2 linked regions of the Thermus aquaticus genome follow. Each later gene encodes a partner of the first gene's protein in a complex. Links are inferred from orthologs where the notes say so. Each region holds a gene or a part of one and is shown on either strand. Other genes may lie near its edges.

Evidence for each region.
Region 2: the proteins of rodA (region 1) and BVI061214_RS08100 are in contact, whole or in part, in a crystal structure (PDB 6PL5), measured with the Thermus thermophilus proteins. The link is inferred for Thermus aquaticus from one-to-one orthologs. Residues at the interface, in WP_223903423.1 of Thermus thermophilus: Phe161, Val165, Phe168, Val169, Leu172, Pro198, Tyr199, Glu202, Tyr211, Arg212, Asp213, Gln220, Val221, Gln223, Ser224, Ile226, Ala227, Ile228, Gly229, Ser230, Gly266, Phe267, Val270, Leu274, Tyr277, Gly278, Leu281, Phe285, Leu289, Arg297; in WP_223903432.1 of Thermus thermophilus: Arg4, Ile5, His6, Leu8, Ala9, Phe12, Ala15, Leu16, Leu19, Gly20, Arg22, Ala23, Trp24, Leu26, Gln27, Val28, Tyr31, Tyr34, Leu36, Leu43, Thr45, Asp47, Lys156, Gln157, Gly158, Ser160, Val184, Leu201, Glu202.

What each region holds. Positions count from the first base shown.
Region 1 is NZ_LHCI01000106.1:1,181,699-1,195,212, forward strand. What follows is about bases 6,965-9,964. They hold rodA (rod shape-determining protein RodA), read left to right. Parts: upstream 6,965-7,924; coding sequence 7,925-9,004; downstream 9,005-9,964. Other genes in these bases: minD (septum site-determining protein MinD), read left to right, coding at 6,965-7,704; minE (cell division topological specificity factor MinE), read left to right, coding at 7,704-7,925; BVI061214_RS07525 (ABC transporter ATP-binding protein), read left to right, coding at 9,043-9,964. Outside these bases: BVI061214_RS07485 (AMP-binding protein), read right to left, coding at 1-2,356; acs (acetate--CoA ligase), read left to right, coding at 2,486-4,432; BVI061214_RS07495 (nuclear transport factor 2 family protein), read right to left, coding at 4,485-4,865; BVI061214_RS07500 (acyl-CoA mutase large subunit family protein), read right to left, coding at 4,868-6,412; BVI061214_RS14045 (hypothetical protein), read right to left, coding at 6,422-6,553; BVI061214_RS07505 (winged helix-turn-helix transcriptional regulator), read left to right, coding at 6,599-6,904; more of minD, read left to right, coding at 6,901-6,964; more of BVI061214_RS07525, read left to right, coding at 9,965-10,110; BVI061214_RS07530 (ABC transporter permease), read left to right, coding at 10,103-10,963; BVI061214_RS07535 (ABC transporter permease), read left to right, coding at 10,960-11,739; BVI061214_RS07540 (polyamine ABC transporter substrate-binding protein), read left to right, coding at 11,736-12,773; BVI061214_RS07545 (c-type cytochrome), read left to right, coding at 12,809-13,186; ilvD (dihydroxy-acid dehydratase), read right to left, coding at 13,173-13,514. UniProt on the Escherichia coli protein: Peptidoglycan polymerase that is essential for cell wall elongation. Also required for the maintenance of the rod cell shape. Functions probably in conjunction with the penicillin-binding protein 2 (mrdA).
Region 2 is NZ_LHCI01000106.1:1,301,628-1,315,140, forward strand. What follows is about bases 3,771-6,769. They hold BVI061214_RS08100 (penicillin-binding transpeptidase domain-containing protein), read right to left. Parts: upstream 6,136-6,769; coding sequence 4,405-6,135; downstream 3,771-4,404. Other genes in these bases: BVI061214_RS08090 (DUF420 domain-containing protein), read left to right, coding at 3,771-3,878; BVI061214_RS08095 (septum site-determining protein MinC), read right to left, coding at 3,868-4,395; BVI061214_RS08105 (hypothetical protein), read right to left, coding at 6,132-6,578; mreC (rod shape-determining protein MreC), read right to left, coding at 6,575-6,769. Also shown: argC (N-acetyl-gamma-glutamyl-phosphate reductase), read left to right, coding at 1-636; bifunctional glutamate N-acetyltransferase/amino-acid acetyltransferase ArgJ, read left to right, coding at 627-1,772; BVI061214_RS08075 (hypothetical protein), read left to right, coding at 1,857-2,516; BVI061214_RS08080 (hypothetical protein), read left to right, coding at 2,581-3,150; BVI061214_RS08085 (hypothetical protein), read left to right, coding at 3,169-3,444; more of BVI061214_RS08090, read left to right, coding at 3,441-3,770; more of mreC, read right to left, coding at 6,770-7,363; BVI061214_RS08115 (Maf family protein), read right to left, coding at 7,360-7,920; BVI061214_RS08120 (phospholipase D-like domain-containing protein), read right to left, coding at 7,896-9,035; deoC (deoxyribose-phosphate aldolase), read right to left, coding at 9,025-9,684; redox-regulated ATPase YchF, read left to right, coding at 9,879-10,985; BVI061214_RS08140 (hypothetical protein), read left to right, coding at 11,143-11,517; BVI061214_RS08145 (transglycosylase domain-containing protein), read left to right, coding at 11,721-13,513. UniProt on the Escherichia coli protein: Catalyzes cross-linking of the peptidoglycan cell wall. Responsible for the determination of the rod shape of the cell. Is probably required for lateral peptidoglycan synthesis and maintenance of the correct diameter during lateral and centripetal growth.

The sequences.
Region 1 (13,514 bases):
CCTTGAGCTTCTCCGCCAGAAGGGGCTTCAGCTCTTCGGGCAGGTCCTTGGTCCTGGGCACGACGAAGAGGACCAGCCTCTCCCCCTCCTCCCCGGGCAGGCCGATGGCGGCGGCCTCGGCCACCTGGGGGTGGGTGAGGAGGGCCGCCTCCACCTCGGCGGTGCCCAGCCTGGCCTCCCCCAGCTTGATGACCTCTTCGGAGCGGCCCAGGATGCGGAAGTACCCCTCCTCGTCCATGAGGGCCAGGTCCCCCGTGAGGTAGAGCCCGCCCCGCCAGGGGTTCTCCCCTCCCAGGAGGCCCACCAGCTGGGCCGGCCCCGCCCGTAGGAGGACCAGGTGGCCCCTCTCCCCCGGGGGCAGGACCCGTCCCTCGCCGTCCACTACCCGGGCCTCCACCCCGGGCAGGGGTACCCCCACGAAGCCGGGCTTGGCCGGGAGGGGAAGGGGGGTGGCCAGGGCCGGGGCTCCCAGCTCCGTCTGCCACCAGTTGTCCAGGGGCCAGGCCAGGTTCTCCCTGGTCCAGCGCCAGACCTCGGGGGCCAGGGCTTCCCCCACGCTGCCCACGAGCCTTAGCCCCGTGGGCCTGGCCTCCCCGTGGCGGCGTAGGGTGCGGAGGACCGTGGGGGAGGTGAGGAGGACCCTCACGCCCAGGCGTTCCAGCCTCTGGTAGAAGGCGCTGGGGCTGGGGTGGTCGGGCCGGTCCTCCAAGAGGAGGCTCGTCCCCCCGAGGAAGAGGGGAGCGTAGAGGCCGAAGGAGTGGCCCACGATCCAGAAGAGGTCGGCGGTGGTGTGGAAGACTTCTCCGGGTTTCAGGTCAAAGAGGTGGCGCAGGGCCCAGGCCACGCCCACCATGTACCCCCCGTGGCCGTGGACCACCCCTTTGGGCGTGCCCGTGGAGCCCGAGGTGTGGAGGAGGAAGAGGGGGTGGGAGGAGGGGACGGGGAGGGCCTCCTGGGGCTTGCCCTCCATGGCCCGTTCCAGAAACTCCGTGGTGCCCCTCCGGTGCCAGAGGACAGGGAGGTCTAGGCCCGAGAGGGCGGCCTCCACCGCCGCCCGGGTGGGCGCGAACCGGCCCCTTAGGTAGTACCCGTCGGCGGCGATGAGGAGGCGGGCTTCGCCCTTTAGGAGCCGCTGGCGCAGGACCTCGGGGCCCAGGCCCATGGGCAGGGCCATGTGGACCGCCCCCAGGCGGGCGCAGGCCAGCATGGCGATGGCCGCTTCCACCCCCGTGGGCAGGTAGAGGGCTACCCGGTCCCCCGGACCCACCCCCAGGTCCTTCAGCACCCCCGCTAGGCGGGCGGAGAGGTCGTGGAGTTCCCGATAGGTCCACTTCTCCAGGGTCCCTTCCCCGTCCAGGGTGAGGAGGGCCACCTGCTGGCTCCTTTCCGGGAGGTGGCGGTCTAGGGCGTTCAGGGCGGCGTTGGTGAGGCCCCCTTGGAACCAGGCCCGGCTTTCGGCGTCATACACCCTCTCCCAGGGCCTGGCCCAAAGGAGCCCTTGGGCGAAGTCGCCCCAGAAGCCTTCCGGGTCCTCGAGGCTCTGGCGGTAGAGGGCGGGGAAGTCCTGGAGGTTGGCCTTTTCCAAAAGCTCACTAGGGGGCTCCACCACCTCCACCTGGGGCCCCACCTCGGCGGGCGGGGGGAGGGGAGGGGGCTCGGGGGCGGGCAGGTGGGCGGAGACCTGGGCCACCTCCGAGAGGGCCCGGGCCAGGCGGCTGAAGGCGAAGGGGAAGCGCCGGGCGGGCACCACCACCCCCAAAGCCCCCAGAACCTCCCCCTTGGGGCCCAGGAGGGGGGCCGCCAGGGCGGAGATCCCCAGGGCGTACTCCTCCATCCCCACCGCCAGCCCCGAGGCCCGGACCCGCTCCAGCTCGGCCTCGAGGGCCAAGGGGTCGGTGAGGGTGTAGGGGGTCTTGGGGAAGAGGGGGGGGACGGGCAGGACCCCGTGGGCCAGGAGGACCTTGCCCAGGGCCAGGGCGTGGGCCTCGGGGGGCAGGGTCTCCCCCAGGGGGTTGGGCTGGCCCTGCCGCCCCCGGGTCTTGAGCCGGACCCCTTCCGGGGTGAGGAGGGCCAGGTAGCACCGCTCCCGGGTCCTCAGGTAGAGCTCCTCCAGGGCCTCCTCCAGGAAGCCCTGGGCCTTAGGGGCGGGCCGGGCCCGGGCCAGGGTGTACCGCCCTTCCCCTTTGACGGCGAAGCCCTCCTCCACCAGGCTGTTGAGGAGGGCGTAGGCGGCGGAGAGGCTCCGGCCCAGGTGCCTGGCCACCTCCTTGGCCTCCACCCCTTCCGGGTGCTCCGCCAGATAGGCCAGGACGCGCAGGGCCGCCTGCACCGTGGAAAGCCCCTTTCGCCGCGGCATCTGGCCCCATCTTCCCGAGGGAAAAGGCCCGCTGTCAAGAAAAGGGAGATTTTTCGCCATTTCGCAAACCCCCTTTTTCTTGACCCCGTGGGCCCGGGCCGCCTATCCTCGGAAAGCGAAGGAGGACCTATGGACCGGATTGAGGGTGTGCTCAAGGAGGAGCGGGTCTTTTACCCTAGCGAGGCGTTCCGCAAGCAGGCCCACATCGGGAGCGAGGAGGAGTACGAAAGGCTCTACCGGGAGAGCCTCGAGGACCCCGAGGGCTTCTGGGGACGGGTGGCCTCGGAGCTCCACTGGTTCACCCCCTGGCAGAAGGTCCTGGAGGGGGACCTGCCCCACCCCAAGTGGTTCGTGGGGGGCAGGACCAACCTCTCCTACAACGCCCTGGACCGCCACCTGGGGACCTGGCGCAAAAACAAGGCCGCCCTCATCTGGGAGGGGGAGCCGGGGGAGGAGCGGGTCCTCACCTACCACGACCTCTGGCGGGAGGTGCAGAAGTTCGCCAACGTCCTCAAGCGCCTGGGGGTCAAGAAGGGGGACCGGGTCACCATCTACCTGCCCATGATCCCCGAGGCGGCCATCGCCATGCTGGCCTGTACCCGCATCGGGGCGGTGCACTCCGTGGTCTTTGGGGGCTTTTCCTCGGGGGCGCTGGCGGACCGCATCAAGGACGCCGAGGCCAAGGTCCTCATTACCGCCGACGGGGGTTACCGCCGGGGGAGCATCGTCCCCCTCAAGCAAAACGCCGACGAGGCCCTGAAGGAGACCCCCAGCGTGGAGCACGTGGTGGTGGTGCGCCGCACCGGGGAGGAGGTGCCCATGACCCCGGGCCGGGACCACTGGTGGCACGAGCTCATGGAGGTGGTCTCCGACCGGGCGGACCCCGAGCCCATGGAGGCGGAAGACCCCCTCTTCATCCTCTACACCTCGGGCTCCACCGGGAAGCCCAAGGGCGTCCTCCACACCCTGGGCGGGTACATGACCTACGTCTACTACACCACCAAGCTGGTCTTTGACCTCAAGGACGAGGACGTGTACTGGTGCACTGCCGACGTGGGCTGGATCACCGGGCACTCCTACGTGGTCTACGGCCCTCTCCTCAACGGGGCCACCACGGTCATGTACGAGGGGGCCCCCAACTGGCCCGAGCCCGACCGCTTCTGGCAGATCGTGGACAAGTACGGGGTCACCATCTTCTACACCGCCCCCACCGCCATCCGGGCCTTCATGAAGTGGGGGGAGAACTGGCCCTTAAAGCACCGCCTGGACACCCTCCGCCTTCTCGGGACCGTGGGCGAGCCCATCAACCCCGAGGCCTGGCTTTGGTACTACCAGGTGATCGGCAAGGGGCGTTGCCCCATCGTGGACACCTGGTGGCAGACGGAGACCGGGGGCATCATGATCACCACCCTGCCCGGGGCCCACGCCATGAAGCCCGGGCATGCCGGCAAGCCCTTCTTCGGCATCAGGCCGGAGATCCTGGACTCCGAGCACCGGCCCGTGGAGAACCCCAACGAGGGCGGGCACCTCTGCATCACCCGGCCCTGGCCCAGCATGCTCCGCACCGTCTGGGGGGACCCGGAGCGCTTCATCCAGCAGTACTTCAGCCAGCACCCCGGGGTCTACTTCACCGGGGACGGGGCCAGGCGCGACCAGGACGGCTACTACCTGATCCTGGGCCGGGTGGACGACGTCCTCAACGTGGCCGGGCACCGGCTTGGCACCATGGAGATTGAGTCGGCCCTGGTCTCCCACCCCGCCGTGGCCGAGGCGGCGGTGGTGGGCCGGCCCGATCCCCTGAAGGGAGAGGCCATCGTGGCCTTCGTCACCCTGAAGGAGGGCCACACTCCCTCCGGGGCCCTGGGGGAGGAGCTCAAGGCCCACGTGGCCAAGGTCATCGGCCCCATCGCCCGCCCCGACGAGGTGCGCTTCACCGACGCCCTGCCCAAGACCCGCTCCGGCAAGATCATGCGCCGCCTCCTGCGGCAGATCGCCGCCGGGGAGCAGGAGATCAAGGGGGACACCTCCACCCTCGAGGACCGCTCCGTGGTGGAGAGGCTGAAGCAGGGCTCCTAAGCCTCAGGCCTACCGGGGCCCCCATCCTGGCTTGCGCCAGGATGGGGCGGTTCTACTGGGCCGGGCTCTTGTGGACGTGGACCACCTTCCACCCCTCGGGAAAGCGCACGGCCACCCGGCTCTCGTTGACGGCGGTGTGCCTGAGGCCCCCTTCCTCCTCCACGGTGAGGAGGAGGGTGTAGCTGAAGATGGCCACGTCGCCGTAAAGCTGCAGGCGCCGCTCCAGGAGGTCCACCCGGTAGGGGCGGCCCCGGGTGGCCCACCGCCTTTCCGTCATGAAGAGGTGGAAGGGGAGGCCGTCCAAGCGGTGGGGGGTCACGAACCACTCGTAAAGGGATAGCTCCTCGTGGGTGGTGGCCTTATACCCTTCGGGGTCGCCGTCGTAGATGCTCTTGAGGTGCCTTTCCAGAAAGGCCCAAAGCGCCTCTTCCATCCTCACCTCCCGGGCTGGTACTCCCCCCACTCCTCCCTCAAGACCCCGCAGACCTCGCCCAGGGTGGCCCGGCGCCGGAAGGCCTCCAGCACATAGGGAAAGAGGTTCTCGCTTCCCCTCGCCGCCCGCCTCAGGTTCTCCAGGCCCACCCGGACGCTCTCCCCGTCCCGGTTGCGCTTAAACTCGGCCACTTCCCGCTTGCGCTTCTCGTGGAGCTCGGGGTCTATGCGCTGGACGGGGACGGGCTCGTTGAGGGGGCTCTTTGGGTCCTGGAAGCGGTTGACCCCCACGATGATCCTCTTGCCCTCCTCCACCTCCTTCTGGAACTGCCAGGCGGACTCCTCTATGGCCCGGTGGAAGTAGCCCGCCTCCACGGCGGCCACCGCGCCCCCCAGGGCCTCTATCTCCCCGAGGAGCCTCTCCGCCTCCCGTTCCAGGGCCTCGGTGAGGTGCTCCACGTAGAAGCTCCCTCCCAAGGGGTCCACGGCCCGGGTGACCCCGCTCTCGTAGGCCAGGATCTGCTGGGTCCTCAGGGCCAGGAGGGCGCTTTTCTCCGTGGGCAGGCCCAGGGCCTCATCGTAGGCGTTGGTGTGGAGGCTCTGCGTGCCCCCTAGGACGGCGGCCAGGGCCTGGTAGGCGGTGCGCACCACGTTGTTCAGGGGCTCCTGGGCGGTCAGGGTGGAGCCCCCGGTCTGGGTGTGGAAGCGGAGCATCCAGCTTTTGGGGTCCTTGGCCCCGAACTCCTCCCGCATGATGCGGGCCCAGAGGCGCCGCGCCGCCCGGAACTTGGCGACCTCCTCAAAGATGTCGTTGTGGGCGGCGAAGAAGAAGGAGAGCCTGGGGGCGAAGCGGTCAATGTCCAGGCCCCGTTCCAAAGCCGCCCGCACGTAGGCCTTGCCGTCCGCCAGGGTGAAGGCGATCTCCTGGGCGGCGGTGGCCCCGGCCTCGCGGATGTGGTAACCGGAGATGCTGATGGTGTTCCACCGGGGCACCTTTTGGCTGCAGAACTCAAAGATGTCGGTCACGAGCCGCATGGAGGGGCCCGGCGGGTAGATGTAGGTGCCCCGGGCGAAGTACTCCTTGAGGATGTCGTTCTGCACCGTGCCCGAGACCTTTTCCCAGGGGACTCCCTGCTTCTCCGCCACCAGGAGGTAAAGGGCCAGGAGCATCATGGCGGGGGCGTTGATGGTCATGCTGGTGGAGACCTGGTCCAGGGGGATGCCCTGGAAGAGCTTCTCCATGTCCGCCAGCGTGGCGATGGACACCCCCACCCGCCCCACCTCCCCCACGCTCATGGGGTGGTCGGGGTCCAGGCCCAGCTGGGTGGGGAGGTCAAAGGCCACGCTGAGGCCCGTCTGCCCCTGGGCCAGGAGGTATCGGTAGCGGGCGTTGGTCTCCTCGGCGGTGGAGAAGCCGGCGTACTGGCGCATGGTCCAGGGCCTCTCCAGGTACATCCTGGGGTAGATGCCCCGGGTGAAGGGGTACTCCCCCGGGCGGCCCAGCTTTTCCCGGTAGCCTTCGGGCAGGGACTCAAAGAGGCCTTCCATGCCCTAGTTTTACAGGAGGCGGAGGAGGAGAAGGAAGAGGAAGAGGAGGCCCAAGATGAGGAGAAGGGGCGGGAGGAGGAGGCTATAGAGGGCTAGGACCATGGCCAGAAAGTCCTTCCAGTCGGGCTTCGCCTCCTTCACGCCCCCATTGTAGCCCCACGCTTTCCCTTTTGATAGCATTAGGCCATGGCCCTCTCCAAGAACGCCCGCAAGGTCCTCAAGGTCCTGGCCCGGCGGGGGGCCCCGGAGATCCTTCTGGCCCTGGGCCGGGGGCCTTCCCGCTTTTCCGATCTGCAGGCCTACCTCCTCCTCTCCCCCCGGACCCTGGCGGAGAGGCTTCGGGAGTATCACCTTCTGGGCTTCGTGGAGAGGCGGGCCTTCCCCGAGGTGCCGCCCCGGGTAGAATACACCCTGACCGCCCGGGGTAAGCGGGTACTGGAGTTTCTCCGCGCATTGGAGGAGACCCTGGATTCCGAGGAGGTTAAGCGGTGAAGGCGAGAGCCATCGTGGTGACATCGGGCAAAGGTGGGGTGGGGAAGACCACCACCACCGCCAACCTGGGGGCCGGTCTGGCCAAGCTGGGCGAGAAGGTGGCGGTCATTGACGTGGACGTGGGCCTCAGGAACCTGGACGTGGTCATGGGCCTCGAGGGCCGGGTGGTCTTTGACCTCATTGACGTCCTGGAGGGCCGGGCCAAGGTGCGCCAGGCCCTCATCCGGGACAAGCGGGTGGAGAACCTCTACCTCCTCCCCGCCTCCCAGACCAAGGACAAGGAGGCCCTGGACCCGGTGCGCTTCCAGGAGCTGGTGCGCCACCTTTTGGAAGAGGAGGGGTTTGACCGGGTCCTCATAGACTCCCCCGCCGGGATAGAAAAGGGCTTCCAGACGGCGGCTACCCCGGCGGAGGGGGCCTTGGTGGTGGTGAACCCCGAGGTCGCTAGCGTGCGGGATGCCGACCGCATCATCGGCCTCCTGGAGGCCCGGGAGATCCGGGAAAACCTCCTCGTCATCAACCGCCTGCGGCCCAAGATGGTTTCCCGGGGGGACATGCTCTCGGTGGAAGACGTGGTGGAGATCCTGGGCCTGAAGCCCATCGGCATCATCCCCGAGGACGAGCAGGTCCTCGTCTCCACCAACCAGGGCGAGCCTTTGGTCCTCAAGGGGACAAGCCCCGCCGCCATCGCCTTTATGGACACCGCCCGCCGCGTCCACGGGGAAGAGGTGCCCTTTAGGAGCGTGGACGAGGCCCAGGGGCTCATGGCGGTGTTGCGCAGGCTCTTTGGAGGGCGCTGATGTGGTGGCGTAAAGGGAGCAAGGAGAAGGCCAAGGAGAGGCTCAAGCTGGTCCTGGCCTACGACCGGGCCAAGCTGTCGCCGGGGATGGTGGAGAACCTGAAGCGGGACCTCCTCGAGGTCCTCCGCCGCTACTTCCCCGCCCAGGAGGAGGGCCTTTCCGTGGCCTTGGAGGAGCGGGGGGAGAAGATGGTCCTCATGGCCGACATCCCCCTCAAGTGATGGTCCTGAGGCGCCCCAACCTCCTGGCCTACGATTTCGGCCTGGTGGCCCTGGTTCTGGCCATCCTGGCCCTGGGGCTCTTCAACCTGCGAAGCGCCCTGCCGGACCCAAGCCTCTTCTCCCGGCAGCTTCTCGCCCTATTCCTGGGCCTGGGCCTGGCAGTGGGGGTCCAGTTCCTCTCCCGCCGCCTGGTCTTCGCCCTGGCCTATCCCCTTTACGCTCTTTCCCTGGCCCTTTTGGTCCTGGTCCTATTGGTGGGGCGGGAGATCAACGGGGCCAAGGCCTGGTTCGTCCTGGGGCCTTTGCAGTTCCAGCCCTTAGAGCTGGCCAAGCTGGGCCTGGTCCTGGCCCTGGCCCGGCTTCTGGAAGACCGCCCCGTCCGAAGGGTCTGGGACTACGTCCTTCCCGGCCTCCTCACCCTGCCCGTGGTGGCCCTCCTCCTCCTCCAGCCCGACCTCGGGGGGAGCCTGGTGGTCCTCTTCGGGGTCTTCGCCGTCCTCTTGGTGAGGGGGCTACCCTGGAAGCACCTCCTCTTGGCGGCCCTGGCCCTGGCCGTCCTGGTGCCCACCCTGGTCTGGCCCAACCTCAAGCCCTACCAGCGGGAGCGGGTCCTCATCGTCCTGGACCCTTACCGGGACCCCCTGGGCCAGGGGTTTCAGGTCATCCAGTCCACCATCGCCATCGGCTCCGGGGGGCTTTTGGGCAAGGGATACGGCCAGGGGACCCAGACCCAGCTGGGCTTCGTCCCTTTCCGCCACACGGACTTCGTCTTCGCCGTCTGGGCCGAGGAGTGGGGGTTCGTGGGGGTGGCGGCCCTCCTGGCCCTTTACGCCCTCCTCGTCCTCAGAATCCTCGCCCTGGCCCTGGAGTGCCCCAGGTTCGCCGACCGCCTCTTCCTCGCCGGGGTGGGGGGGATGCTGGGCTTCCAGGTCCTGGTCAACCTGGGGGTGGCCCTGGGGGTCGTGCCGGTGACGGGCCTCACCCTGCCCCTCTTCTCCTACGGGGGGTCCAGCCTCATGGCCACCCTCTTCTCCCTGGGACTCGTGCTCCTGGTGCACCGGGACCGGGCCGAGCCCTAGGGGCTTGCAGGGAGGGGCGGGGTTGCTAAACTTACCCCGTGGCCGGGGACGCTCTGGTGCGCCTAGAGGGGGTGCGGAAGCGGTACGGGGAAGTGGTGGCCTTGGACGGGGTGGACCTGGAGATCAGGAGGGGTGAGTTTTTCAGCCTCCTCGGGCCCTCGGGGTGCGGCAAGACCACGCTTTTAAGGCTCCTCGCCGGCTTTGAGACCCCGGACGCTGGCCGGGTTCTGATCGGGGGGAAGGACATGGCGGGGGTTCCCCCCTATGAGCGGCCCGTGAACACTGTCTTTCAGAACTACGCCCTCTTCCCCCACATGACCGTGGCGGGGAATATCGCCTTCGGCCTCAGGATGAAGGGGCTTCCCCAAGGTGAGATCCGCAAAAAGGTAGCCTGGGCCCTAGAGCTGGTGGACCTTCTGGGCCTCGAGGGCCGCTACCCCAGGGAGCTTTCCGGCGGGCAAAAGCAGCGGGTGGCCCTGGCAAGAGCCCTGGTCCTGGAGCCCCAGGTCCTCCTTTTGGACGAGCCCCTTTCCGCTTTGGACCTGAAGCTCCGCCAAGAGCTCAGGGTGGAGCTCATGCAGCTCCAGAGGCGCCTTGGCACCACCTTCGTCTTCGTCACCCACGACCAGGAGGAGGCCTTGGTCATGTCGGACCGCATCGCCGTCATGCGCGCGGGGCGCGTGGAGCAGGTGGGCCTCCCCGACGAGGTCTACGAAAGGCCAAAAAACCGCTTTGTGGCCGACTTCCTGGGCCGATCCAACCTCCTTCCCGCCCGGCCCCACCCCCTGGGGGCCGAGACCCCTCTGGGCCCCCTTCGCCTTAAGTCCCCCCTGGAGCGGGAGGCCCTTCTGGTCATCCGGCCCGAGAAGATCCGCCTCTACCCCAAGGGGGCGACCCCGCCCCGGGAGAACCTGGTCGTGGCCCAGGTGGAGGAGATCGTCTACACAGGGGCGGAAAACCAGTACTACCTGCGGGCGGGGGAGGTGCGGCTTCTGGCCTACACCCTGAACCAGGACCTGCAAGAGCCCGGTTCCGAGGAGTTCGCCTACGGGGAAGAGGTTATCTGCTACCTCCCCCCGGAGAACCTGGTGGTGATCCATGAATGAGGCGGCGACCCCCCGGCAGCGCCTCCTCCGGGTCCTGGTGACCGTGGGGCCCGGGGGGCTTTGGCTCCTCCTCTTCGTTCTCCTGCCCACGCTCCTCGTCCTCCTGGCCTCTCTTATGCGCCGGGGGCCTTACGGGGAGCTCCTGGGGCCTTTGGGCCTCCACAACTACCTGAGGCTTTTGGAGGCCCCCTACTTGGAGGCCTTCGCCCAGAGCCTCTGGGTGGGGGCCCTAGCCACCCTGTTGGCCGCCCTCCTCGGCTACCCCCTGGCCTTTTACATCGCCCGCCACCCCAGGCGGGACCTGCTCCTTCTCCTCCTCCTCATCCCCTTTTTCACCAACTTCCTCATCCGGGTCTACGCCTGGCTGGTCCTGTTGCAGAAAGAGGGGCTTCTGAACGCCCTCCTCCTGGCCTTTGGCCTTGGCCCCTACGCCTTCTACCCCTCCTTCGCCGCGGTGATCCTGGCCACGGTCTACACCTTCCTGCCCTTCTTCGTCCTGCCCGTCTACGCCAGCGTGGAGCGCGTGGACTGGCAGCTTCTGGAGGCCGCCTACGACCTGGGGGCGAGGCCCTTTAGGGCCTTCCTTCACGCCGTGCTCCCCCAGACCTACCCCGGCCTCTTCGCCGGAAGCGTCCTGGTCTTCATCCCCGCCATGGGGACCTTCGTGGTGGCGGACCTCCTGGGGGCGGGGCGGGTGGTCCTCATCGGCAACCTCATCCAGCAGCAGTTCGGCCTGACCCGGGACTGGCCCTTCGGGGCGGCTTTGAGCGTGTTTCTGATGGCCTTCGTTCTCCTGGCCCTCTACCTCTACCGGAGGCTCCAGGGGGAACGGGGCCTCGAGGACCTGGTATGAGGCGGCTTCTCTCCCTCCACGCCCTTCTGGTCTACCTCTTCCTTTACCTTCCCATCCTGGTCATCGCGGCCCTCTCCTTCAACGAGAGCCGCCGGGGGGTGCGCTTCACCGGCTTCACCCTGGACTGGTACCGGGCCCTATTCCAGGACCCCAGGGTCCTGGAGTACTTCCTCAACACCCTGGTGGTGGCCTTCACCTCCACCCTGGTCTCCACCGTGCTGGGCACCCTTTTGGCCCTGGGCCTGGTGCGCTACCGCTTTTGGGGCCGGGGGATCCTCACCTACCTCCTCTACATCCCCGTGGTGGTGCCCGACGTGGTCATGGGGGTCTCCCTCCTCCTCCTCTTCGCCTTCGCCCGGGAGCTTCTCGGATTTCCCCGGCTTTCCCTCCTCACGGTGATCCTGGGCCACATCACCTTCCAGGTGGCCTTTGTGACCCTGGTGGTGCGCTCGAGGCTTCTCCTTTTGGACCCGGCCCTGGAGGAGGCCGCCCGGGACCTGGGGGCCAGGGGCCTCCAGACCTTCCTCTACGTGACCCTGCCCCTGGCCTGGCCTGGCGTGGCCGCCGGGGCTCTCCTGGCCCTCACCCTCTCCCTGGACGACTTTGTGGTCACCTTCTTCACCGCCGGGCCCGGGGCCACAACCCTGCCCCTTTACATCTACTCCAGCGTGAAGCTGGGCGTGAGCCCCAAGGTCCACGCCCTCTCCACCCTGTTGGTGGGCCTTTCCGCCTTCTTCCTGGCCTTGGGGTATGCTCTTAGCCGGAGGCGCATATGATCGCAAGGTTTTCCCTTCTCCTTTTGGCCCTCCTCCTCACCGCCTGCCCCAAGCGGGCGGAGGTAGAGACCCTCTACTTCCTCAACTGGGCCGACTACATCCCCGAGGAGCTGGTCAGGAAGTTTGAGCGGGAGACCGGGGCCAAGGTGGTCCTGGACACCTTTGAGTCCCCCGAGGCCATGCTGGCCAAGCTGAAGGCGGGGGCCGACCGGGAGTTCTCCCTGGTGGTGGCCCCCGACTACTACGTCCTGCAGATGGCCCGGGAGGGCCTCGTCGCCCCTCTGGACAAGGGGAAGCTCAAGAACCTGGCCAACCTGGACCCCTTCTTCCAGGACCCCCCCTACGACCCCGGCCTCCAGCACTCCGTCCCCTACCTCTGGGGTACCACGGGCCTGGCCTACCGGGAGGACCTGGTGCGGGGCCCTGTGGACTCCTACGCCGTCCTCTTTGACCCCAAGGCCCAGGTGGGCCCTTTCCTCCTCCTGGACGAGATGCGGGAGACCATCGGGGCCGCCCTCAAGTACCTGGGCTACTCGGTCAACACCACCGATCCAGAGGCCCTGGAGAAGGCCAAGGAGCTCCTCATCGCCGCCAAGGCCCGCTCCGTGGGCTTCGCCGGGGGGGTGGAGGCCCTGAACCGCATCCTGGGTGGGGACGCCGCGGTCTCCCTGGCCTACTCCGGGGACGTCCTCCAGGCCCGGCAGGAGGACAAGCGCCTCCGCTACGTCATCCCCAAGGAAGGGGGGACCATCTGGACCGACGCCCTGGTGGTCCTCAAGCGGGGGCCTTCCCAGGACCTGGCCTACCGCTTCATAGACTTCCTCCTGAGGCCGGAAAACGCCGCCGAGCTCGCCGCCTACACCCGCTACGCCACCTCGGTGGCCCAGGCCATCCCCCTCTTACCCGAGGAGATGCGCCAAGACCCCGCCGTCTTCCCCCCGGAGGAGGTGCGGGCCAGGCTGGAGTACCTGAAGGACCTGGGTCCCGAGATCGCCCTTTACGACCGGGTCTGGACCGAGGTCAAGGCCCGCTAAAGGCTGAGGAGGAGGCCAGGGCCTATACTGGGCCTATGAAACGCCTTCTTCCCCTTCTCCTCCTCTTCCTGCCTGCCCTGGCCCAGGGGCCGGAGGCCCTCTGGGCCAAGACCTGCGCCCAGTGCCACGGGGAAAAGGCCCAGGGGGTGAGGCCCTACCCGGGCCTGGGGGAGGCGGCTTCCCTCTTGGCTACGCCAGAAGGGCGGCGGTACCTGATCCTGGTGGTCCTCTACGGCAAGAAGGGAGCCTCGGGGCTCATGCCCGGCTTCGCCCAGCTCAAGGACGAGGAGCTCGCCGCCCTCCTAAACCACCTAATGGCCCTTCTGAAGGCCAAGGGGGAGCCCTTCAAGCCCGAGGAAATCAAAAAGGAGCGGGGCCAGAACCTGGCCCCAGACCAGATCAAAAGGCCCTAGGTGGACCTTCCGCCCCCATGCCAGCGTGGGGCGTTTCCAGCACCGCGCCCTCGTCGGCCTGGGCCACCAGGGCGGCGTAGCGGGCGAACACGCCGTGGCGGAAGGCGGGGGGGCGTGGCTTCCAGCTTTCCTTCCGCCTCGCAAGCTCCTCCTCGGGGAGGAGGACCTCCAGGAGGCGGTTTTCCACGTCTATGCGCACCCGGTCCCCCTCCTTGAGGAGGGCGATGGGCCCGCCCACAAAGGCCTCGGGGGCGATGTGCCCCACCATGAGGCCCCGGGTGCCCCCGGAGAAGCGCCCGTCGGTGAGGAGGGCCACCTCGGGGCCCAG
Region 2 (13,513 bases), 120 kb from region 1 along the record:
AGGCTCGTGGCCAACCCGGGGTGCTACGTGACCGCCGCCACCCTGGCCCTGGCCCCCCTGGCGGCGGCGGGGGCCCTGAAGGGGGGCTTCCTGGTGGGCCTGAGCGGGGTCTCGGGGGCGGGGAGGGAAGGGGAGGGCACCTTCTTCGCCGAGGTCAACGAGAACCTGAAGCCCTACCGGGCGGGGGGAACCCACCGCCACATCCCCGAGATGGAGGCCAACCTGGGGAGGGTGCTGGCCCAGGGGCGCTGGCCCAGGACCCACGGCCCCAGGGCGGAGCTTCGCTTGAGCTTCACCCCCCACCTGGTGCCCATGACCCGGGGGATTCTCGTCACGGCGGAGGCGGAGGTGGAGGGGCACTGGGACCAGGCCCGCCTCGAGGGCCTCTACTTGGAGTTTTACCAGGGTGAGCCCTTCGTGCGCCTCCTTTCGGACCTGCCCCAGACAAAGGCCACCTACGCTTCCAACCGGGTGGACCTGAGGCCCCTTTACGAGGCCCGCACCGGGCGGGTCCTGGTCTTCGCCGCCTTGGACAACCTGGTGAAGGGCATGGCGGGCCAGGCGGTACAGAACCTGAACCTGATGCTGGGCCTCCCTGAGGACCTGGCCCTGCCCAAGGAGGGCCTATGGCCGTGAACCTTCCGAGAGGTTTTCGCGCGGGTGCGGTGCGGGCGGGCATCAAGCCCTCGGGCAAGCCGGATTTGGCCCTTCTGGCCTCGGGGCTTCCCGCCAGCTGGGCCTACGCCGCCACCCAGAACCGGGCCGCCGCCCCCTCTATCCACCGGGGGCGGGCCCTTTACGCCCAGGGAGGCCCCTTGCGGGCGGTGGTGGTCAACGCCGGGAACGCCAACTGCGCCACGGGGGAGCGGGGTTTTAGGGACGACCTCCTCATGGCTGAGCTGGCGGCCAGGAGGCTCGGGGTTCCGGTGGAAGAGGTCCTCACCGCCTCCACCGGGGTCATCGGCGTGCCCCTGCCGGTGGAGAAGATAGAGGCCTCGTTGCCCCAAATCGCCCTCACCCCCACGGTGGAGGCCTTCGCCGAGGCCATCCTGACCACGGACCTGGTGGTCAAGGTGGCCGAGAGGGAGGTGGCGGGGGCCAGGATCGTGGGCGTGGCCAAGGGGAGCGGCATGATCCACCCCAACATGGCCACCATGCTGGCCTTTCTGGTCACCGACGCCAAGGTACCCCAGGAGGCCCTGCGGGCCTCCTGGAGGGGGGTGGTGGACCGCACCTTCAACCAGGTGACCGTGGACGGGGACACCTCCACCAACGACCTGGCCCTGCTCATGGCCAACGGGGCCTACGGGGAGGTGCCCCTGGGGCCCTTCTTTGAGGCCGTGGAGGAGGTGGCCCGGGAGCTTGCCCGCAAGATCGCCCGGGACGGGGAGGGGGCCACCAAGCTCATGACCGTGCGGGTCCAGGGCGCGGCCACGGAGGAGGAGGCCCGGCGGGCGGCCAGGGCCGTGGCGGCCAGCGCCCTCTGGAAGAGCGCCCTCTACGGCAACGACCCCAACTGGGGCCGCATTCTGGCCGCCCTCGGCAACTCCGGGGCTCGGTTTGACCCCCTGAAGGTGGAGATCCGCCTGCAGGGGATCCCCCTCTACCGGGGCGGGGCCCTGCCCTTTGACCGGGAAAGGGCCAGCCAGGCCATGCGGGCCGAGGAGGTGGAGGTCTTCGCCGACCTGGGGGAGGGGCCCTATAGCGCCGAGGCCTTCGGGTGCGACCTCACCGAGGGCTACGTCAGGATCAACGCCCTTTACACCACGTGATTTTTCCCGCTTCGCCCTTGACAAAGTTTTGTTTCCATGTTAGGTTTCTAGGTGTGGGTCTTGAGCCCACGCAAGGGGGTTGAGATGAAGAGGGCTCTAGTCGGACTCTTGGCCTTTTTGGGTGCTCTTGGTATGGCGCAGAAGTTCAGCTTGGAGGCTAGCGCAGGCTATATATACAGCGGCCTCGGCGGTCAGCTGGCGGTGGTGGCCGAGGACCTCGCGCCTGGCCTTCCCCTGGCGGTGCGCCTCGGCCTGGGCTTCGCCACCAGCGATGCGCTGGATGACAACTATGTCATTGACCAAAATACAGGGACCACTTGGGGAAATGTCAAAAGCGCCGGTAACCTTACCGAGTGGGGCCAGAACATCACCCTGAGCCTGGATGTCCTCTACAAGCTTCCCGCCCAGGGGCTCCCCGTTTCCCTGGCCCCATACTTGGGCCTTCGCTACAACATGTTTGAGGGCGGTGCCTACAATAACAGTGGCTGGCTCAAGGTCTCTTCCAACGCCTTTGGCTTCGGTGGGGGGATTAGGGCGGCCTATGCCGTGATCCCCAATCTGGATGTGGTGGCTGATCTGGGAGCAGACTACTATCTGCAGAGCTGCCTTACGGGTAGCTCTTCTGGTGGGCCTACCACCACCACTTGCCCTGGTGACTCTAGTTACGCAAACGATAATGCTTTTGTCACCCAGCCCGACGGTTTTGTCTTCAGGGTTCGCCTGGGCGCTGCTTACCGGTTCTAGGTCCTAGGGGTGCGCTGGGAGGGTTCGGTCCCTCCCAGCTTCATTTTTGGGATATCCTCGGGGCATGTGGTGGCTTTGGCCCATGGTCCTTTTCCTGGCCGCCTGCGCCCGGCCCGACACCCTACCGCCCCAGGTGGGCCTCACCGAGCCCCAAGGGGGCGGGGTGGCGCCGGGGAAGAGCCTGCTGGCCCAAGGCTACGCCTTTGACCCCTCCGGGGTGGTGAGCGTGCGGGTGAACGGAAAGGAGGTCCTTCCCGAAGGGGAAAGGGGCAAGCGGCTTGTCCACCTCCGCTTCCGCCTCCAGGCGCCGAGCTCGGGCCAGGTGGAGGTGCGCCTTGAGGCCGAGGACGCCCTGGGCAACCGCGCCGAGCGGCGCCTTCCCCTCACCCTGGACGCCACCCCGCCCAAAATCCGCGTGGATCGGGTGGAGCGGGAGGGTGGCCTCCTAAGGGCCTACGGGGTGGTGGAGGACAACGTGGGGGTGGAGCGGGTTTCCCTGAGGGAAGGGGGGCGGTGGGTGCCCCTTTCTTTGCCCAAGGGGACCTCGGTGGCCTTTGTGGTGGAGACGCGCCCGGGGGCCAGCCTGGTGGCCGTGGACGCCGCCGGGAACCGGGCGGTGCGGGCGCTTCCCTAGCGTGGTAGACTCCTTCCCATGCGGGGGTTGGGGGAGACCTTAGCCGACCTGGCCCGGGCTTTGCGGGAGACCCCCCTCGAGGCCCCGGGCGAGCGCCGTCTACAGGAGATCGCCCGCCTCCTCCACCGCCTTCCCCCAGGCCAGGAGCGGGACGGGCTTTTAGCGGTAGCCTACCTGAGGCTTTACCAGATCACTAGGCGCGAGGAGTTCTTCCTCCGGGGCTACAGCTACGCCCGCACGGCCAGGCTTCTGCCCGTGCGGCTTATGGCGGAGAAACTGGGAGAGAGCCTATGAAAGACCTTCTGAGCCTCTTGGCGGTCTGGTCCATCGTCCTTTCCGGCCTCGCCCTACTGGTGGGGCTTTTCCTCATCCGGCGCGGGGACAGGGTAAACCACCCCCGGGCCATGCTGACGGCCACGGCCCTGGCGGCCCTCTTCCTGGTCTTTTACCTGACCAAGTGGGCCCTTTACGGCACCACGGCCTACGGAGGCCCCGAGGCCTGGAAGGGGGTCTACTACTTCATCCTGATCACCCACACCCTCTTGGCGGCCCTGAACGGCCCCTTGGCTCTTTACGTCATCTGGCGGGCGTTCAGAAAGGAGTTCCCTCTTCACAAGCGCTGGGCCCGGGTCTTGGTGCCCATCTGGCTCTACGTGGCCCTGACGGGCTGGATTATCTACCTGGTTCTGAAGCGCTACGGGGTGGAGACGGGGACCATCACCTTTTAGGCCAGGGCTCCACCACGATCCGCCCCTCTTCCGCCCGCACCAGCTCCGGCCCCCGGGCCTTCTCGCCTTCGGGGGCCTGGGCCAGGTGGGGGCCGATGCGCACCTGCTTGGCGGCCAGCTCCAGGGCGAAGATGAAGCGCCCCTCGTCCCCCGCCGCCCCGGCGTGGGCCAGGCCCCGGAGCTTCCCCACCACGATCACGTCCCCGCCCGCCACCACCTCGGCCCCGGGGTTCACGTCCCCCAGGACCACCACCGTCCCCGGGTGCTCCACGCGTTTCCCGGCCCGCAGGGTCTTGGGGACCACCAGGGTCCCGGTGGGCCTATGGCCTCTGGGGGGGACCAGGGTCAGGGGGCGGTCCAGGGCGAGGAGGGCCTCGAGGACCTCCCCGCTCACGGGCCCCGCCACCTCCACCTCCAGGGGCAGGCCCTCGGGGAGGGCGAGGCGCTTGAGGTCCTCGGGGGTTTCGTGGCCGTCCAGGCGAAGGGCCAGGGCCTTGGGGGTGGCGCGAAGCCGCATGGCCCCATTCTAAGGGGCGGGCACCTTCCAGTAGGCGGCCATGACCTTCTTGACCGCCGGCAGGGCCACCCGGCTTCCCTCCCCCCCGTTTTCAAAAAAGGCCACCACCACCAGGGGAGGGTAAGGGGTGCCGGGCTCCGCGGGGCCGTAGCCCATGTACCAGGCGTGCTCCAGGCCCCGGCGCTTGCCCGGGGTCTCGGCCGTCCCCGTCTTGCCGCCCGTGGGCACGGGGAAGTCCCCCAGGACGTGGCGGGCCGTGCCCTGGGTCACCGTCCTCCTCATGCCCTCCTTCAGGACCTTCCAGGACTGCCCCGGCACGGGCTCCAGGCGAGGGGCCACGGGAAAGTTTCCCAGGCGCTTTACCAGGTGGAGGCGGGGTTTTTTGCCCTCGTTGGCGATGGTGGCCAGCATCCGGGCGATCTGGGCGGGAGTGGCGAGGATAGGGCCTTGGCCGATGGCCACGGAAAGGGTCTCCCCCGGGTACCAGGGCTCCTTTAGGGCCTCCCGCTTCCAGCCCCTTGTGGGGAGGAGGCCCGTTTTCTCCGCCACCTCAAGGCCCGTGGCCTCGCCCAGGCCCAGGAGGCGGGCCCTTTGCGCCAGCCGGTCCACGAAGCCCAAGGGGTCCTGGGCCACCGCCTGGTAGTACCAGGTGTTGCAGCTCCAGGCGATGGCCTCCTTCACCGTCATGGGGCCCATGTCCCGGGTGGCCCAGTTGCGCCGCACCTGGCCCCCGTAGACGATGTAGGGGCTACAGCGGTAAGTGGTCGCGGGGTTCACATACCCCTCCTCCAGGAGGGCGTAGCCCGTGGCCAGCTTGAAGGTGGAGCCCGGGGTGTAGGGTTGGACGGCCCGGTTGAGGAGGGGCAGGTCCCGGTCTTCCAGAAGGGCCCTGGCCTCTTTGGGCACGGGCCTTCGGGCGAAGAGATGGGGGTCAAAGGAAGGGGAGCTGGCCATGGCCAAAACCTCCCCCGTGGTGGGGTCCAGGGCCACGATGGCCCCCTTGGCCCGGGAGGCGGGGGGGAGGCCCATCTGGCGGCGGCCCGCGTTGATGTCCTCTAAAGCCTCCTCCAGGGCCTTTTCCGCCGCCTTCTGCAGGTCCAGGTCCAGGGTGAGGACCACGTCCTGCCCCGGTGTGGGCTCCTCCAGGATGGTCTCCCGGAGGCGCTCCCCCCGGACGTTGACCTCCACCGCCCTCACCCCCGCCTTGCCCCGCAGGTAGGGCTCCAGGGCGGCCTCGAGGCCCGCCTGGCCCACCTCCTCCTCCGGGTGGTAGCCCCTTTTCACCTGCTCGGCGTTGGCCAAGAGGACGTAGCCCAGGACGGGACCGGAGATGGGGTTGGGGTAGGTGCGCTCAATGCGCTCCACGAGCTTCAGGTTCTTCTGGCCGGCCACCAGCTCGGCCAGGGTGGGCAGGAGGTGCTCGGGGACGCCCGCCTTGAGGACGGCGGGGCCCTTGGGGAGCTCCTTGAGGCCCAGGAGGGGAAGAAGCCTCTCCTTGAAGGCCACCTCCCCCCCCTCGTAGACCAGGTCCACCGCCAGGCGGTCCTGGGCGATGACCCGGCCCTTGCGGTCCAGGATGCGGCCCCTGGGGGCGGGGATCCTCTCCGTCTTCAGGTAGTTCCCCTGGCTCCTTAAGGCGTACTTCTCGTGCTCCAGCACCTGGAGTTGCCAGGCCCTCAGGCCTAGGAGGCCGAAGGCCAGGAGGAAGAAGGCCATGAGGGCGTAGAGGCGGCTTTTCATGGTCTAAAGCGCCGGGCCAGGAGGAAGAGGGGGAGGGTGAAGAGGGCCTCGAGGAGGAGGTCCAGGGGGATGAGAGGGGGGATTTCCAGCCTCAGCCAGTAGGCCACCAGGAAGTGGCCCAGCCACTTGGCGGCAAAGGCCCAGGTGAAGGCCACCAGGGCGGGGAGGCTTTCCCCGGAGGCCAGGCGGCGGTTTGCGGCGTAGTAGGCGTAGGCGGCGAAGAGAAGACCCACGCCGTGGAGGCCCACTAGGCCATAGCCCAAAAGGTCCTGGAGGAGCCCCAGGAGGAAGGCCACGGGGAGGCCCAGGTAGGCGGGGCTTCCCTGGGCGTACCAGAGGGCCAGGACCAGGAAGAGGTCGGGGGCCATGAGCCCTTGGGGCCAGAGGGCCGAGAGGAGGCCCGAAAGGAAGAGGGTGAGGAGGAGGGCCATAAGGCGCCTCATAGGGGCCTCAGCACCATGACCTCTTCCAGAAGGGAGAGGTCCACCAGGGGGCGGACCCAGGCCCTCAGCTTGAGCCCGCCCAGGGCCTTTTCCACCCGCTCCACCCGGCCCACGGGGATGCCGTCCGGGAAGAGGCCTAGGGGGGCTCCGGTGACCAGGAGGTCGCCCGGGGCCACCCTCACCGAAGGGGGGAACTCGGCGAGGAGCCTATCGGGGGGCGCTCCCCGGGCGATTCCCCGGCCCAAGCCCTTTTCCGGCCGCACCCCGATCAGGCTTTCCGGGTCCACCAGGGTGCGCACCAAAGCCCGCCTTTCCTCCACCTCCACGATGAGGCCCACCAGGCCCTGGGGGGCGGTCACGGGCATCCCCACCCGGAGGCCGTCCCGCTCCCCCATGCCCAGGAGGAGGCGGCGGTAAAGCCCCGAGAGGTCCTCCCCGATCACCGGGGCCACGGCGATGAGCCCCGGGGCCTGGGTCTTGCGCACGGCCAGAGCCCGCTCCAGCCGGGCCACCTCCAGGGCTAGGCGGCGATTTTCCCCTTCTAGAAGGGCCAGCTTCTCCTTCAGGGCCTGGTTTTCGGCGTAAAGGTCTTGGCGGTTAAGGAGGGCGCTCCAGGAGGCCTTCAGGTTCTGCCCTAGGCGAAACCCCAGGGCGGGCAGGGGGGCGGTGAGGGGGGAAAGGGTGAGGGCCAGGCGCGGGGCCATGGGCCGGGTGAGGGCGGAAAGCCCAAGCCCCAGGAGGAGGAGAAGGAGGAAGATCGCCCGGCGGAGGGCCACCTCCCTCACGGGCGGAACCCCCTTTCCCACAGGAGGGCGAAGACCCGGGAGACGGGAAGGCCCACCACGGTGTAGAAGTCGCCCTCCACCCTCTCTATGAGGGCCATGCCCAGGCCCTGGGCGCCGTAGCCCCCCGCCTTATCCAGCCCCTCGCCGCTTTCCACATACCAGGCGATCTCCTCCTCGCTTAGCGGGCGGAAGTGAACGCTGGCGGTGTGCACCTCCTCCACCAGGTCCAAAGGTGTGCGGAGGTAGATGGCGGTGTGGACCAAATGGGCCCGCCCCGAGAGGCGGCGGAGGAAAAGGCGGTTCTCCTCCCGGTCCCTGGGCTTGCCCAAAGCCTCGCCCTCCAGGTCCACCACGGTGTCGGCCGCCAGGACCCATTGGCCCTCCACCCTTTCCCCTTTCCTCCGGGCCAAGGCCTGGGCCAGCTCCCTCGGGGGGAGGTCCAGGTCTTCCTCCACCTCCGGTGGGGCCAGGCGGAGGGGGTAGCCCAGGGCCTCGAGCAGGGCCTTCCGCCTGGGGCTCCCCGAGGCCAGGATCAGAGGGGCTTCCCTTCCTCCCATAGCCTCAGGACCTCCTTCCGGTAACGCTGGGCCAGGGCCGGGCTTTGCAGGACCAGGAGGTTTTCGTTGTTCACCTGCCAGGCCCGGGCGGAGAAGTTGTAGCTTCCGGTCACCACCCGCTCCCCGTCCAGGACCAGGACCTTGTGGTGCAGGGTGTAGGGGTTCCCGTCCTGGCGCACGGGGATGCCCGCCCTCCTCAGGTCCTCCTCCCGGCTGTCCCGGAGGGTGCGGGTCTCCAGAAGGACCTTGACCTCCACCCCTCGGCGGTGGGCGTCCTCGAGGGCCTTCACCACCTCCCGGTCCGTGAGGACGAAGGCGGCCACCAGGATCTCCCGCTTGGCCTCCCGGGCGGCCTGAAGCAGGGCTTCCCGGGCCGCCTTCCCCCCCTTGGGGCTGAAGTAGGCGGTGCCTTCCACCGGAGGGTCTTCCAGGCGGAAGGCCACGGGCTCGCCAAGGCCCTCCTTATTCCCCCCGAAGAGGGCCTTGAACTCCCGGGCGTAGCCCCGGGCCAGGGTGGGGGAGGGGAGGAGGAGGCTGTTTTCGTCATTGCGGGCGAAGGCGTTCCAGGTCATGTTGGTGCTCCCGGTCCAGACCGCCTTTTCGTCGGCCACCAGGAACTTGTGGTGCATGAAGCCTTCCCGCTCGTCAAAGCAGACGGGAATCCCGGCGATCTCCTCGCAGTCTATGGAGGTGGGCCGGACCCTTTCCCTTAGGGCCGTCTGGGGCACCCTGGGGGGCTCCTGGGTCTGGCCCAGGCTCGCCGCCACCAGGTAGCGGCGGAAGTCCTGGCGGAAGTCGCTTTCCCCGTAGATCTCCACCTTCACGCCGCGGGCCTTGGCCTCAAGGAGCCCCTTGGCGATCTCCAGGTCCCTGAACTCGTAAAAGGCCCCATAGAGGCTTTCCCGGGCGCCCGCCATGAGGGCGAGGAGACGGGCCTTGGCCTGGGGCCCGTCTTGGGGCATGAAGTAGACCTCCGCCTGCCCCGTTTCCGGGAGGGCTGAGGGAGAGGGGCCAGGGCGGAGCTCCTGGAAAAGCCAGAGGAGGAGAAGGACCAGGAGGATCAGGTAGCCGGGAAGCCCGGCGATCTCCTTACCCTTGCGCCTTCTAGTACCCATGCCCCTCTTCCCCCCGCACCAGGGCCACGCCGCTGGAGGTGCCCAGGCGGGTGGCCCCCATCTCCAGGAACCGCAGGGCGGTCTTCCGGTCCCGGATGCCCCCGGCCGCCTTGACCTGGGCCCGGCCCCGGGCCACCTCCAGGAGGAGGGCCACGTCCTCCGGGCTCGCCCCCCTGGGGCCGAAGCCGGTGGAGGTTTTGAGGAAGTCCGCCCCGCCCCTGATGGCGGCCTCGGCCAGGTTGCGCACCTCCTCCGGGGTGAAGTAGCCCGTTTCCAGAATCACCTTGAGGACCGCCCTTGGCACCGCCTGCCGCACGGCGCGGACCTCCTCTTCCACGTAGGCCACCTTCCCCGCCTTGGCCTGGCCCAGGTGGAGGACCATGTCCACCTCGTCGGCGCCCCGGGCGAAGGCCAGGGCGGCCTCGAGGGCCTTCACCTCCTTCTCCTGGTAGCCCAAGGGGAAGCCCACCACGGTCACCAGGCGGAAGGGGGCGTGGGGGAAGGCCTGGCGCACCAGGGCCACGTAGGAGGGCGGGATGCAGAGGCCGTAAAAGCCCCATTCCAGAGCTTCCTCCGCCGCCTTCAGGACCTCTTCCGGCGTGGCGGTGGGCTTCAGCAGGGTGTGGTCAATGTGGGCGGCCAGGTCCATACCCTGTCCATCATAGAGGGGTTTTCTTTGAGAAGGCTAGGAGACTTTGTGCCAAGTACCCCACCGCGGCTTTTGCCGCGGTGGGGGCCCCAGAAAAGCCCTTAGCCCCGAGTTGGGCACCCCATGTTGCGAAACCAAAGGGCGGGCATTTAGGATAAGGCGAAGCCCCGGACGGGGCTTTTTTTGAGGTCAGCATGCTCGCCGTAGGCATCGTCGGTCTACCCAACGTCGGCAAGTCCACCCTCTTCAACGCCCTCACCCGGGCGGGGGTCCTGGCGGCCAACTACCCCTTCGCCACCATTGACAAGAACGTGGGGGTGGTGGCCCTGGAGGACCCGCGCCTTTACGCCCTGCAGAAGACCTTCGCCAGAGGGGAGCGCCTGCCGCCCGTCATCCCCACCCACGTGGAGTTCGTGGACATCGCCGGCCTGGTGAAGGGGGCCCACAAGGGGGAGGGGCTTGGCAACCAGTTTCTGGCCCACATCCGGGAGGTGGCGGCCATCGCCCACGTGGTGCGCTGCTTTCCCGACCCCAACGTGGTCCACGTCATGGGCCGGGTGGACCCCCTGGAGGACGTGGAGGTGGTGGAGACGGAGCTCCTCCTGGCCGACCTGGCCACCTGGGAAAGGCGGCTAGGGCGCTTGAGGAAGGAGGCCCGGGCCAACCGGGAGCTCGCCCCCCTTCTGGAGGAGGCCGAGGGCCTTCACGCCCACCTCACCGAGGGCAGGCCCGCCCGCACCTTTCCCCTCTCCGAAGAGGGCCGCCGCCTCCTCAAGGAGACCCCCCTCCTCACCGCCAAGCCGGTCATCTACGTGGCCAACGTCTCGGAGGAGGACCTGCCCGATGGCGCGGGTAACCCCCACGTGGCCGCCCTGAGGGCCCGGGCGGAGCGGGAGGGGGCCGAGGTGGTGGTGGTCTCCGCCAAGCTGGAGGCGGAGCTGGCCGAGCTTTCTGAGGAGGAGGCCAGGGAGCTCCTCGCCGCCTACGGCCTAAAGGAAAGCGGCCTAAAGCGCCTGGCCCGGGCGGGTTACCGGGCTTTGGGCCTCGTCACCTTCTTCACGGCGGGGGAGAAGGAGGTGCGGGCCTGGACGGTGCGCCGGGGGACCAAGGCCAAGGAGGCCGCCGGGGAGATCCACTCCGACATGGAGCGGGGCTTCATCCGGGCCGAGGTCATCCCCTGGGACAGGCTGGTGGAGGCCGGGGGGTGGGCCAGGGCCAAGGAGCGGGGCTGGGTGCGCCTCGAGGGCAAGGACTACGAGGTGCAGGACGGGGATGTCCTTTACATCCTCTTCAGCGTTTGACGGCGGGGTTCCTTTGCCCTAAAATTGCCTTTGGCGCTGGGGCGTCGTCTAATGGCAGGACAGCGGACTTTGGATCCGCCGGTCGTGGTTCGAGTCCACGCGCCCCAGCCACGCCTTTTTTCATGCGATTTTTACAGAGGTCCGATAAACTCAGCCCGTGGCGGCGGAGTATCCGGGCCTGCTTTTATTAAGCCGCAACGAGGCCTTGAGGGCCTACGTGGACCTGCTCCTCTCGGAGCGGGGGATCCCGGTGCGCCACTTTGATAATGCCAAGGAGGGGCTCTTCTGGCTGGTGGACAACACTCCCCGCCACATCCTTTTGGACGAGGACCTGGACCTGGACCCCTTTTCCGTCGCCAACCGGATCCGCCACGTGAAGCGCTTAAAGTTCGTTTCCATCGCGGTTCTCATCCCCCCTTCCGAGAAGCTCCGCACCACGGCGGAGGTGGTGCGGGTGAAGGCCATAGAAAAACCCTTAACCCGGGAGAAGCTCTTCCGCTTCCTGGATCTCCCTCTAGGAAGCGCCTCCTAAGTGCCCGCACGTTGGTTTTGCGACATAGGGTGCCCAAGCCGGGGCTGTGGAAGGGCTTTTCTGGGGCCCCCACCGCGGCAAAGGCCGCGGTGGGGTACTTAAGTGGCCACCCATCGCTATTTAGGCTCCGGTACGTCCTTTTGGGGCCGTGGCAAGAGCCGCGGCGGGGTACTTAAGGGTGGGCCTCGAGTAAACTAGGGGCCGTGCGCTGGCTTCGGCTTTTCGCCCTTTTCCTCTTGGCGCTTTTTCTGGGGGCGGGGCTGGCCCTCGGCTACGTGGCCTACGCCTTCACCCGGGACCTCCCCGACCTTGCCCAGCTGGACCGCCTTCGCCTGACCGCCACCTCCACCCTCTACGCCCGGGACGGCTCTCTCCTCGCCCAGATCGCCAGCGTGGAGGAGGGGCGGGCCATCCACCGGGGCCTGGTGCGGCTTTCCCAGGTCTCCCCGGCGGCGGTGGCCGCCATCGTCTTCTCCGAGGACCGCCGCTACTTCCAGCACTACGGGGTGGACTTCCTCCGCCTCTTCGGAGCCCTTTACGCCGTGCTGAAGGGGGACCTCCAGGGGGGGAGCACCATCTCCACCCAGGTCCTCAAGAACACGCTCCTCAAGGACCTGGCCCAGGAGAGAACCCTGGAAAGGAAGATCAAGGAGTGGATTCTGGCCCTAGAGCTGGAGCGGCGCTACACCAAGGAGGAGATCCTGGAGATGTACCTGAACGTGATTCCCTGGGGAGGGAACGCGGTGGGGATCGCCGGGGCGGCGGAGGCCTACTTCGGCAAGGACCCGGGGGGGCTGAGCCTGGCCGAGGGGCTCTACCTGGCCTCCCTGATCCCCGCTCCCAACGCCCGCTACGGCGACCTCAAGGGGGTCAGGGAACGCATGCGCCGCCTTCTGAACGAGATGGTGGCCGAGGGCTGGGTGAGCCGGGAGGTGGCCGAGGCCGCCTGGCGCGAACCCCTGGAGCCCAGCGGCTGGCGGGCCCGCTACGACGAAGAGGGGAACCTCCTGGAGGCCAGGCTCGTTGACCCCGAGGCCCGGCTGGTCCGCTCCATCAGCCCCAAAATGGCCTCCCACTTCGTCCTGGAGGTGCGGCGCTTCTTGGAGGCCCGCTTCGGCAAGGAGAAGGTTTATGGGGAGGGGGGGCTCAAGGTCTACACCACCCTGGACCCCGCCATGCAGCGGGCGGCGGAGGCCGCCGCCCAGAGGGCCCGCCTGCCCGAGGGGGCCGAGCTGGCCCTGGTGGGCCTGGACCCGGAGACGGGGGAGGTCCTGGCCCTGGTGGGGGGCATCCGGCGGGAGAACGACCAGTACAACCGGGCCACCCGGGCCCTGAGGAACCCGGGGAGCGCCGTGAAGCCCTTCGTCTACGCCACCGCCCTCGAGGCGGGCTGGACCCAGGCCACCCTGGTGCCGGACCGCCCCTTGGAGTTCCCCGACCCCAGCCAGCCGGGGGGCGTTTGGCGGCCCAAGAACTTCTCCGGCACCTTCCTAAACAGGAGCATCACCCTGCGCTACGCCCTGGACCTCTCCTTGAACCTGCCCGCCATCTACACCGCCCACCAGGTAGGGGTGGAAAAGGTCGCCGAAAAGCTCGCCCAGGCGGGCTTCGCCGTGCGCTACCCCACCCTGGCCATCGCCATCGGGGGGGCTTCCATCACCCCCATAGACCTGGCCGCCGCCTACGCCGCCTTCGTGAACGGGGGGTACCGGGTGGCCCCCATCTTTGTGGCCCGGGTGGAGGACGCCAGGGGGGAGGTCCTCTACCGGGCCACCCCCGAGCGCCGCCTCCTCTTTGACCCCCTGGTGGCCTACCAAGGCTGGGACCTCCTGAAGGGCTACGTCTACGACCTGGGGGAGAAGGGCCTGGCCAAAGGGGCCCGGATTCCCGGGCGGGTGGTGGGGGGCAAGACGGGCACCACCAACGAGGCCCGGGACCTGTGGTTCGCCGGGGTGACCCGGGGGCTTTCGGCCGTGGTCTGGGTGGGGCGGGACGA